4 regions of the Leptolyngbya sp. BL0902 genome follow, and region 1 is predicted to be linked to each of the others. Evidence: predicted binding sites of a transcription regulator. Region 1 holds the regulator's gene; each other region holds the start of a gene.
What was found. The regulator HrcA, encoded in region 1, represses chaperone genes, less so after heat shock. The targets are predictions, from matches to a motif close to ANTTAGCACTCNNNANTNNNGAGTGCTAANT.
Positions count from the first base shown of each region.

Region 2: the regulator HrcA is predicted to act here: its motif matches at 1,024-1,054, upstream of groL (chaperonin GroEL).
Region 3: the regulator HrcA is predicted to act here: its motif matches at 1,515-1,545, upstream of groES (co-chaperone GroES).
Region 4: the regulator HrcA is predicted to act here: its motif matches at 1,084-1,114, upstream of groES (co-chaperone GroES).

Region 1 is NZ_CP046155.1:1,267,008-1,269,208, reverse strand. It holds gene GFS31_RS05725 (2Fe-2S iron-sulfur cluster-binding protein) at 1-453, shown strand, start outside; gene hrcA (heat-inducible transcriptional repressor HrcA) at 576-1,655, shown strand; gene GFS31_RS05715 (DUF4126 domain-containing protein) at 1,881-2,201, shown strand, end outside.
Region 2 is NZ_CP046155.1:2,460,794-2,462,994, reverse strand. It holds gene groL (chaperonin GroEL) at 1-994, opposite strand, end outside; gene GFS31_RS10905 (SIMPL domain-containing protein) at 1,301-2,047, shown strand; gene GFS31_RS10900 (TrkA C-terminal domain-containing protein) at 2,025-2,201, opposite strand, start outside.
Region 3 is NZ_CP046155.1:1,971,246-1,973,446, forward strand. It holds gene groL (chaperonin GroEL) at 1-956, opposite strand, end outside; gene groES (co-chaperone GroES) at 1,077-1,388, opposite strand; gene GFS31_RS08775 (histone deacetylase) at 1,632-2,201, opposite strand, start outside.
Region 4 is NZ_CP046155.1:82,203-84,403, reverse strand. It holds gene GFS31_RS00370 (hypothetical protein) at 1-324, opposite strand, end outside; gene GFS31_RS00365 (DUF4126 domain-containing protein) at 350-1,018, shown strand; gene groES (co-chaperone GroES) at 1,190-1,501, shown strand; gene groL (chaperonin GroEL) at 1,688-2,201, shown strand, end outside.

The DNA.
Region 1 (2,201 bases):
CAAGAAACCTCCATCGAAACCAATAGCAACCTGCTCTCGGTGCTGCTAAATAAGGAGCTGGATGTCTTAAAGGAATGCGGTGGCCGAGGCATGTGCGCCACCTGCCACATCTATGTGCAGTCGGGCATGGAAGCCCTCACCCCCATCAACCGTCGCGAACAGCGCACCCTGGAGGTAATTACCTCCTGCAAGCCCAATTCTCGGTTGGCCTGTCAGTCCCGCGTGATTGGCAACGGTGTGGTGGTGGAGTTGCCGCCCGGTATGTACGTCAACTCCCTCCAAGACATTGAGGCGCTGATTGGGCGGCGGGCCGAGCAAGACCTCCTGCACCCCATTACCGGGGAAGTGCTGGTGGAGACGGGCAAGCTGATTACCCGATCTGTCCTCAAGCAACTGGAGGATACGGCCAGCTTCAAAGTGGGTGAGTTCTTCACCCAAAGCTCAGACTCCTAGGTTTTGCGGCCTAGATACCCATGAGGAGCCCGCCCCCCACGGAGTCGCCCCTGATACCAGGTCGATGGACGCATCTGCTATGGTAAGGCAAAGTCCCTGTTGAGCTAAACGCCCTCCCCCCTATGGACGCCGCCCCTCCGCTAACCAGCCGCCACGAGCAGGTGCTCCAGGCTACGGTGCGCCACTACATTGCCACCGCCGAGCCCGTGGGGTCACGGGCCATCGTCCAGGAATATAACCTCAAGGTGAGCCCCGCCACCGTGAGGAACACCATGGGTCGCCTGGAGAAATACGGCCTCCTCTACCAGCCCCACACCTCAGCGGGGCGGGTGCCTTCGGATTTTGGCTATCGGCTCTACGTGGATCGCCTGATGCAGCCCGCCGGATCCTTGGGGCAAAAGGTGGACGCCCTGCTCTCGGAGGAACTGGGCTGGGCCGGATGGAGTCTGGAGGCCCTCCTGAAGGAAGCCACCCAAATTTTGGCTCAGGTGAGCGGCTATCTCGCCCTGATTACGGTGCCCCAGGCCAGCGCGGCCCTGATTCGCCATATCCAGTTGGTGCAGGTGGAGGCAGGCCAGGTACTCCTCCTGGTGCTGCTCGATTCCCTCACCACCCAATCCGTAGTGCTCAAGCTGCCCACGGAGATCACCTCTACCCTAGGCGACGATGCGGAACGGCGAGAACTCGATATTCTCTCCAACTTTTTGACCCAACACCTGCGCGGACGCCCCCTAGCCGATGTGGCGGGCCTAGACTGGAGCCACCTTGACCTCGACTTTCAGCGCTATGGAGCGATGCTGGAACAGGCCATCCTCGATTTAGCCCAGCGCTCCCAAGCCCCCAGCACCACCCAGCTTTTAATGAGTGGCCTCGCTGAGGTGCTGCGCCAGCCGGAATTTGCCGAAGCCCAGCGGATTCAGTCCATCGTGCGGCTGCTGGAGGAGGAGCAATCGCAACTGTGGCCGCTGTTCTTCGCACCGCCCGCCCCCGCCAGTTCGTCCTCCAATGTGCGGGTGTGGATTGGTTCAGAAAACCCCATTGAACCGATGCAGGGCTGCGCCTTGGTGGTCTCAAACTACACCAAGCAGGATTTATCCCTAGGCACGGTGGGCGTTTTGGGGCCAACTCGCATGGTCTACGAAAACGCCGTTGCCGTGGTGCAGGCTACCGCCGACTACCTCTCCAATGCCCTGGGTCAATAGGCTCCAGCCTAGACCCTAGCCTTGGACTGTCCCATCATCGTTTAATCCCAGCTTTTTCCCTTGAGAGCATCGACTATTCAGCCCAAAAGGCGTTGATTTTCCAGGCTATCTGCTATTTCTGACATTTTCATTCACGATTTCTTCCATTTCTGCCCCTTGACCCCGTGCATTCCTCAAACCTCCAGGGCATAGTAAACGTGGGTGCTACGGATAGGACACACATCCGTGTTAATTACTGAAATTCTGGCGATTCTTTCCATTGCAGCAGCGACGGGGCTCCGAGTGGCCCTGCCGCTGCTGATCATTGGCCTGATGTCTGGGGAAAAACTGTGGGGTAACGTCCCCCTGCTGTCGCAGTTGCCCCCCACCCTCTGCATTGGGGTGTTGGTCAGTTGGTCGGCGGCGGAGTTAATGCTGTCGAAGGACAGCTATAAACAGCGCATTTTTCAAATTGCGGAGCTGATCCTGAGCCCTGGGGTGGCGGTTTTAGCGGCTATTGCCGTGGCGCGCACGTTGGATTTAGCTCCCTGGATCACCGTGATTACG
Region 2 (2,201 bases), 1.2 Mb from region 1:
CCAGGGTGGTGGTGTCCTTGGTGATGGTCACTTTCTGCGCCACGCCCAGCATAGACAGGTCGGCGGTATCCAGGCTCAGGCCCACTTCTTCGGAAATCACTTGACCTCCGGTGAGGACGGCGATGTCCTGCATCATGGCCTTGCGGCGTTCGCCAAAGCTGGGAGCCTTCACAGCGGCCACGCTCAACACCCCACGGGCCTTGTTCACCACCAGGGTAGCCAGGGCTTCCCCTTCCAGGTCTTCGGCGATGATCAGCAGGGGCGCACCCTCACGGGCGATGCGCTCTAGCACAGGAACGAGATCCTGGATGGAGCCGATTTTCTTGTCGGTGATCAACACACGGGCGTTGTCCAGTTCCACCACCATGCGCTCTTGGTCAGTGACGAAGTAGGGGGAGATATAGCCCCGGTCGAACTGCATCCCTTCCACCACGTCCAGCTCGGTGTAGAGAGACTTGGACTCTTCCACGGTGATGACGCCGTCCTTGGTCACTTTTTCCATGGCGTCGGCGATCATGCGGCCAATTTCTTCGTCGCTGCCCGCAGAAACGGTGGCCACCTGGGCGATAGTTTCATTGCCTTCCACGGGTTTGGCCACGGCGGCGATCTCGCTCACCAGGGCGGCGACTGCTTTCTCAATGCCGCGACGCAGGCTGACGGGGTTGGTGCCAGCGGCCACGTTTTTCAAGCCTTCCTTCACCATGGCTTGGGCCAGCACGGTGGCGGTGGTGGTGCCATCCCCAGCCAAATCCTTGGTTTTGGAGGCCACTTCCTGCATCAGGCGAGCGCCTAGGTTCTCGAAGGGGTCTTCTAGCTCAACTTCTTTGGCGATGGTGATGCCATCGTTGACGATCTGGGGTGCGCCGTACTTCTTCTCTAGCACCACGTTGCGCCCCCGGGGGCCGAGGGTAATCTTAACGGCATCGGCTAGGGCATTGACGCCCTTTTCTAGGGACTGCCGCGACGCCTCATCAAAGGAAACTTTTTTTGCCATGTCCTGCTCTTTCAGCTCTCCAGAGACCAACTTAGCACTCTCTATGACCGAGTGCTAACCCGCCTAGCCTACCGTTGGAGAGTGTCGAGGGTAAGTCGCAATAACCGATCCTTCGCGGCAGACCTCACTCCAGTCCGTCCCGGAAGACCTCACCCCCAGCCCCTCTCCTCCCAGGAGAGGGGAGCCAGACGCTTTTCACAAGATTCCCTAGGGATGTATCGAATTCGGTAACAACGATGGGGACGGCCCTGGCCCGTGGCAGATTAGGACTCGAAGCTCCTAATATCCCTGTGAGGTTTTGAGATTGTGAAGCCCTTAGCTCGCTTAGCCCCCAAACAATTGACCGCCGCCCTGCTCACCTCAGCGGCCCTTGCCTCCGGTTTTGTGTTTACCCCCTTCTTCACCCCCACCGCCATGGCCCAAGAAACTGTCCTGCGTACCCTTACCGTCACCGGGCAGGGGCAAGTGTCTGTGCAAACCACCAAGGCCCAAGTTTCCCTGGGGGTGGATGTGGAGGGCACCGATGCCGCCACGGTGCAGCGGGAGGTGGCGCGACGATCCACAGCGGTGGTGGAACTGCTGCGGTCGCGCAATGTGGAAAAGCTGGAAACGACGGGGGTGCAGCTCAATCCCCGCTATAACTACGAAAACGGACGAACCGAGATGATTGGCTATACGGGCAGCAACACCGTGAGCTTTCAGGTGCCCACCGAGGCCATGGGTTCCATCCTCGATGACGCCGTCAATGTAGGGGCCAACCAAATCCGAGGAATTAGCTTTGTGGCCGATGACGCCGTCCTAGAGACAGCTCGTCAGAATGCCCTGCGGGAGGCCGTCAACGATGCCCAAACCCAGGCCAACACCGTGCTCCGCGCCCTCAACCTGGGGCCACAGGAAATTGTCAATATCCAAATTAATGGGGCCAATGCCCCGATCCCCGTACCCATGCTGCGGCGGGCAGAAATGGCCAGCGCCTCGGCGGACTACTCCACCCCCATCATCGGCGGCGAACAAACGGTACAGGCCAGCGTCACCCTACAAATTCGCTACTAGGGGAGGCTGGGGTGGCAATCATCTGCGCCTTGACTTGGACACGGTGCAGGTGTCGCACCAACCGCAGGGCTTGGTGGTGGTAGAGGGGCTGGGGCAGTTGTCCTGGAATTTGGGCCATGAACTGACGGGCTAGGCCCAAGTTGAGCCCAGTAAT
Region 3 (2,201 bases), 700 kb from region 1:
GCGCTGCCCAGCATATCCACCTTCACGTTGTCGAGCTTCAGCCCGGTGTCTTCGGAGATCACCTGACCACCTGTCAGCACGGCGATGTCTTCCAGCATGGCCTTACGACGGTCGCCAAAGCCGGGAGCCTTCACAGCGGCCACGTTCAGCACGCCGCGCATCCGGTTCACCACCAGGGTCGCCAGGGCTTCTTTTTCGATGTCTTCGGCGATGATCATCAGGGGCTTGCCAGAACGGGCCACCTGCTCTAGCACGGGCACCAGGTCTTGCACCAGGGTGATTTTTTTGTCGGTCAGCAGGATGTAGGGGTCGTCGAGGACGGCTTCCATCCGCTCGGTGTCGGTGACAAAGTAGGGCGATAGATAGCCCTTATCGAAGCGCATCCCCTCGGTGACTTCCAGTTCGGTGGTCATGGACTTGCCTTCTTCCAGGGAAATCACCCCTTCGCGGCCCACCTTGTCCATGGCGTCGGCGATCATTTGGCCCACTTCGTCATCGTTCCCGGCGGAAATGGCCCCCACCTGGGCGATGGACTTAGAATCTTCTACGGGACGGGCGTGCTCGGCAATGCGATCCACCAGAAACGCGGTGGCCTTGTCGATGCCGCGCTTGAGGGAAATGGCGTTGGCACCCGCAGCCACGTTCCGCAGACCTTCCTTCACAATGGCGTGGCCCAGCACAGTGGCGGTGGTGGTGCCATCTCCAGCGGCGTCGTTGGTCTTAGAAGCGGCCTGACGCAGCAGGGAAACGGCGGTATTTTCGATGTGATCTTCGAGCTCAATTTCCTTGGCAATGGTGATGCCGTCGTTGATGATTTGGGGTGCACCAAACTTTTTCTCTAGCACCACATTGCGACCCTTGGGGCCAAGGGTAACGGCCACCGCTTCGGCCAACATATCAAAACCGCGCTCTAGGGCACGACGGGCATCTTCGTTGTAGGTGATGGTTTTAGCCATAGAAAAACTATCCTCCCAACAAGGTGAATTTGTTGAAACTAACTGCGTTTGGTTGAAGAAAAATTGGATTGGTAATTGCTCCGAGAAATGGTGGGCGGTGCCCACCCTACCTAGGGAGAATTAACCTAGGGCGGCGAGGATATCGGACTCGCGCAGGAGCACGTAATCGTCGCTGCCGAGTTTGATGTCGGTGCCAGCGTACTTGGAATACAGCACCTTGTCGCCCACCTTCACTTCGATGGCCTGGTAGCTGCCGTCATCGTTGCGCTTGCCGGGGCCAACTTGAATTACTTCGCCAACCTGGGGCTTTTCCTTGGCGGTGTCGGGCAGCAAAATGCCCCCAGCGGTCTTTTCTTCAGCTTCGCTCACCTTCACCAAGATGCGATCCCCTAGGGGCTTCACGGTGGACGCATTTAGGGTAACAGCGGCCATAGTATTCCTCCATTCACTAACAGCATAAGAAGGCTGGAAATTCGCAACAGCAAAGGGCAAACCTGCAACGGTAAGGAACAGGTCTATGTCCCTGAACTGCCGATTTTCCTGGGAGGGTGCCGGATAAATTAGCACTCTCACCACCTGAGTGCTAATTTATCCGGCCATCCCCGCTTCGACAATTCTTTGCTAGGTGTGGTTTGCCGAACTTCGGCCAGTGGTTGCCTTGGCTAGTGATATGCCCTACAGCCGATGGCGACGGAAGACCTCGGTAGCGGCCCGGTGCAGCAGCGAATGACGGTAAATCAGGTCGTCCATGGCATCGCCATAGCCGCCACCGATGACGCAAGCGACGGGATATCCAGCGGCGATGCAAGTTTCTAGCACCCAATGGTCGCGCTGGTAAAGCCCGGTATTGGTGAGGGCCAGCTTGCCCAGGCGATCCTCGCGGTGGGGGTCGGCCCCGGCATCGTAGATCACCAGGTCGGGCTGCACCTGGCTCAGCAAATCCGGCACATACTGGGCCAGGGTGTGCAGATAGGCGTCGTCCTCCATACCCACGGGTAGGGGCACGTCTAAATCGCTGGTTTGCTTGCGGGCTGGAAAGTTGGCGTCGCAGTGCATGGAAAAGGTGAACACGCTGGGGTCATCCCGAAAAATCCAGGCGGTGCCGTCCCCCTGATGGACGTCCAGGTCAATCACCAGTACCCGCTGCACCTGGCCCTGCTGCTGCAATACGCGGGCGGCAATGGCGATGTCGTTAAAAATGCAAAAACCCGCCCCGTAATCGGGAAAGGCATGGTGGGTGCCGCC
Region 4 (2,201 bases), 1.2 Mb from region 1:
CCATTTTTGCACTTGAAAGGCGACATAGAAGCCGATCCCCGTGGCAATTAAATCCAGCGGTTGCTTGCCTGAAATGCCCAGCAGCAGGCCCAATCCGCCGATGCCCCAAAAAGGAAGGGCCACCGTTTGGCGGTTTTCTTCCACCAGCTCGGCTAAGAAGTTCTTGGGCAAACTGGCTTCTACCTCAGCCCGCACGGCCTTTTGTTCAGGATAGGGCACGGCAAAGCTAAACTTGCGCCGCAGTTTTTCAATTTTGCGGGCATCGGTGCTGTACTCCGTTAGCTCGTCTTCCGCCATGCGAATGAGCTGTTCTGCTTTGCTCATAAACCGTTCTCCAGGGGGCCGTTGTGTGGTTATTAATCCCTATGTTCCCACAGCCGTTCCACCCCTGACCGCAGACAGGGTTTATGATTGGCCCAAACCCATCGCCCATTACTTCCGCGAGGTCGCCATGGAACTGGATATTCTTTTGCACATTGCCATTGGCATTGGCCTCAGTGCGGCGGCGGGGTTTCGGATTTTGGTGCCGTTTTTGATGACAGGCATTGCCGCCCAGCAGGGCTACCTTACCCTGTCACCAGGGATGAGCTGGATGGCCACCACTCCAGCCATCATCGCCTTTGCGGTCGCCACGGTGATTGAAGTGCTGATTTACCTGGTGCCCGTGGTAGACAACCTGATGGACGTTGTAGAACTCCCTGCCGCCGCCATCGCCGGAACCGTGCTCACCGCCGCCGTGGTCGGGGGAGACATGAGCCCCTTTTTGCAGTGGAGCTTGGCCCTTATTGCCGGGGGTACCGTGGCCAGCGGCACCCAAGCCTTTACCGGGCTGGCGCGACTCGCCTCCACCGCAGCGGCAGGGCCAGTGGGAAATGTGGCGGTTTCCGGCACCGAATTGGCCAGTTCCACGGTGCTGTCAATCTTGGCCATCGCCACGCCCATCCTGGTGTTACTGGTGGTGATTGTCCTGTTCTTTCTCATCTTCCGGCGGCGCGGCTGGCGACGAAAACCCTATTGATGTGTCGCTTCAGTTCGGGAACCCGTACAGCTTGGTTCATTGCTATTGCTCCCTTAAGTAACGTAAATTAGCACTCGGAGCTTGAGAGTGCTAAGTTCCCGTTTGGTCTGAGCAGGCGAGAGATTCGCTCAGGCGTTCGTTGTACGTCGCTAAATCCCGGAGATTGTTTGTATGGCTGCTATCACCCTAGCCGCATCCAGCGTTAAGCCCCTGGCGGATCGAGTTCTGATCAAAGTCAGCGCTTCTGAAGAAACCACCGCTGGCGGCATTCTGCTGCCCGACACTGCCAAAGAAAAGCCCCAGGTTGGCGAAATTACCGCCGTTGGCCCCGGCAAAACCGATGACAAAGGCAACCGCCAAGCCCTCGATGTGAACATTGGCGACAAAGTGCTGTACTCCAAGTATGCCGGAACCGACATCAAACTGGGCGGCGAAGAGTATGTGCTGCTGTCTGAGAAAGATATCCTGGCCGTTTTGGGCTAAATCCTGTTGGGTTCGGTGCATTGCTTCGTAAATGCACCCGACAACCTAACCGATAGGTTTTTCTAAGGACTTGAGAATGGGGGTGTTGGGCTTCACTTCGCTGTACCCAGCCTGCAAATTCTCGTCTGAAGTCATCACGGATTCTTGTTTCGTTTCCTCCTACTTAATTTTCGGAGACATTAGTTCATGGCTAAGCGCATTATTTACAACGAAAACGCCCGTCGTGCCCTAGAAAAAGGCATGGATACCCTGGCTGAGGCCGTTGCCGTCACCCTCGGCCCCAAGGGTCGTAACGTGGTGCTGGAGAAGAAGTTCGGCGCTCCTCAGATCGTGAACGATGGTGTGACCATCGCCAAGGAAATCGAACTGGAAGACAACATTGAAAACACCGGGGTGGCGCTGATTCGTCAGGCCGCTTCTAAAACCAACGACGCCGCTGGCGACGGTACTACCACCGCCACCGTGCTGGCCCATGCCATCGTGAAAGAAGGTCTGCGGAACGTGGCGGCGGGTGCCAACGCTATCTCCCTGAAGCGCGGTATCGACAAGGCCACCGCCTTCCTGGTGGACAAAATCGCTGAGCACGCTCGTCCGGTGGAAGATTCTAAGTCCATCGCCCAGGTGGGTTCTATCTCCGCTGGTAACGACGAAGAAGTGGGCGCGATGATCGCCGAGGCCATGGATAAAGTGGGCCGCGAGG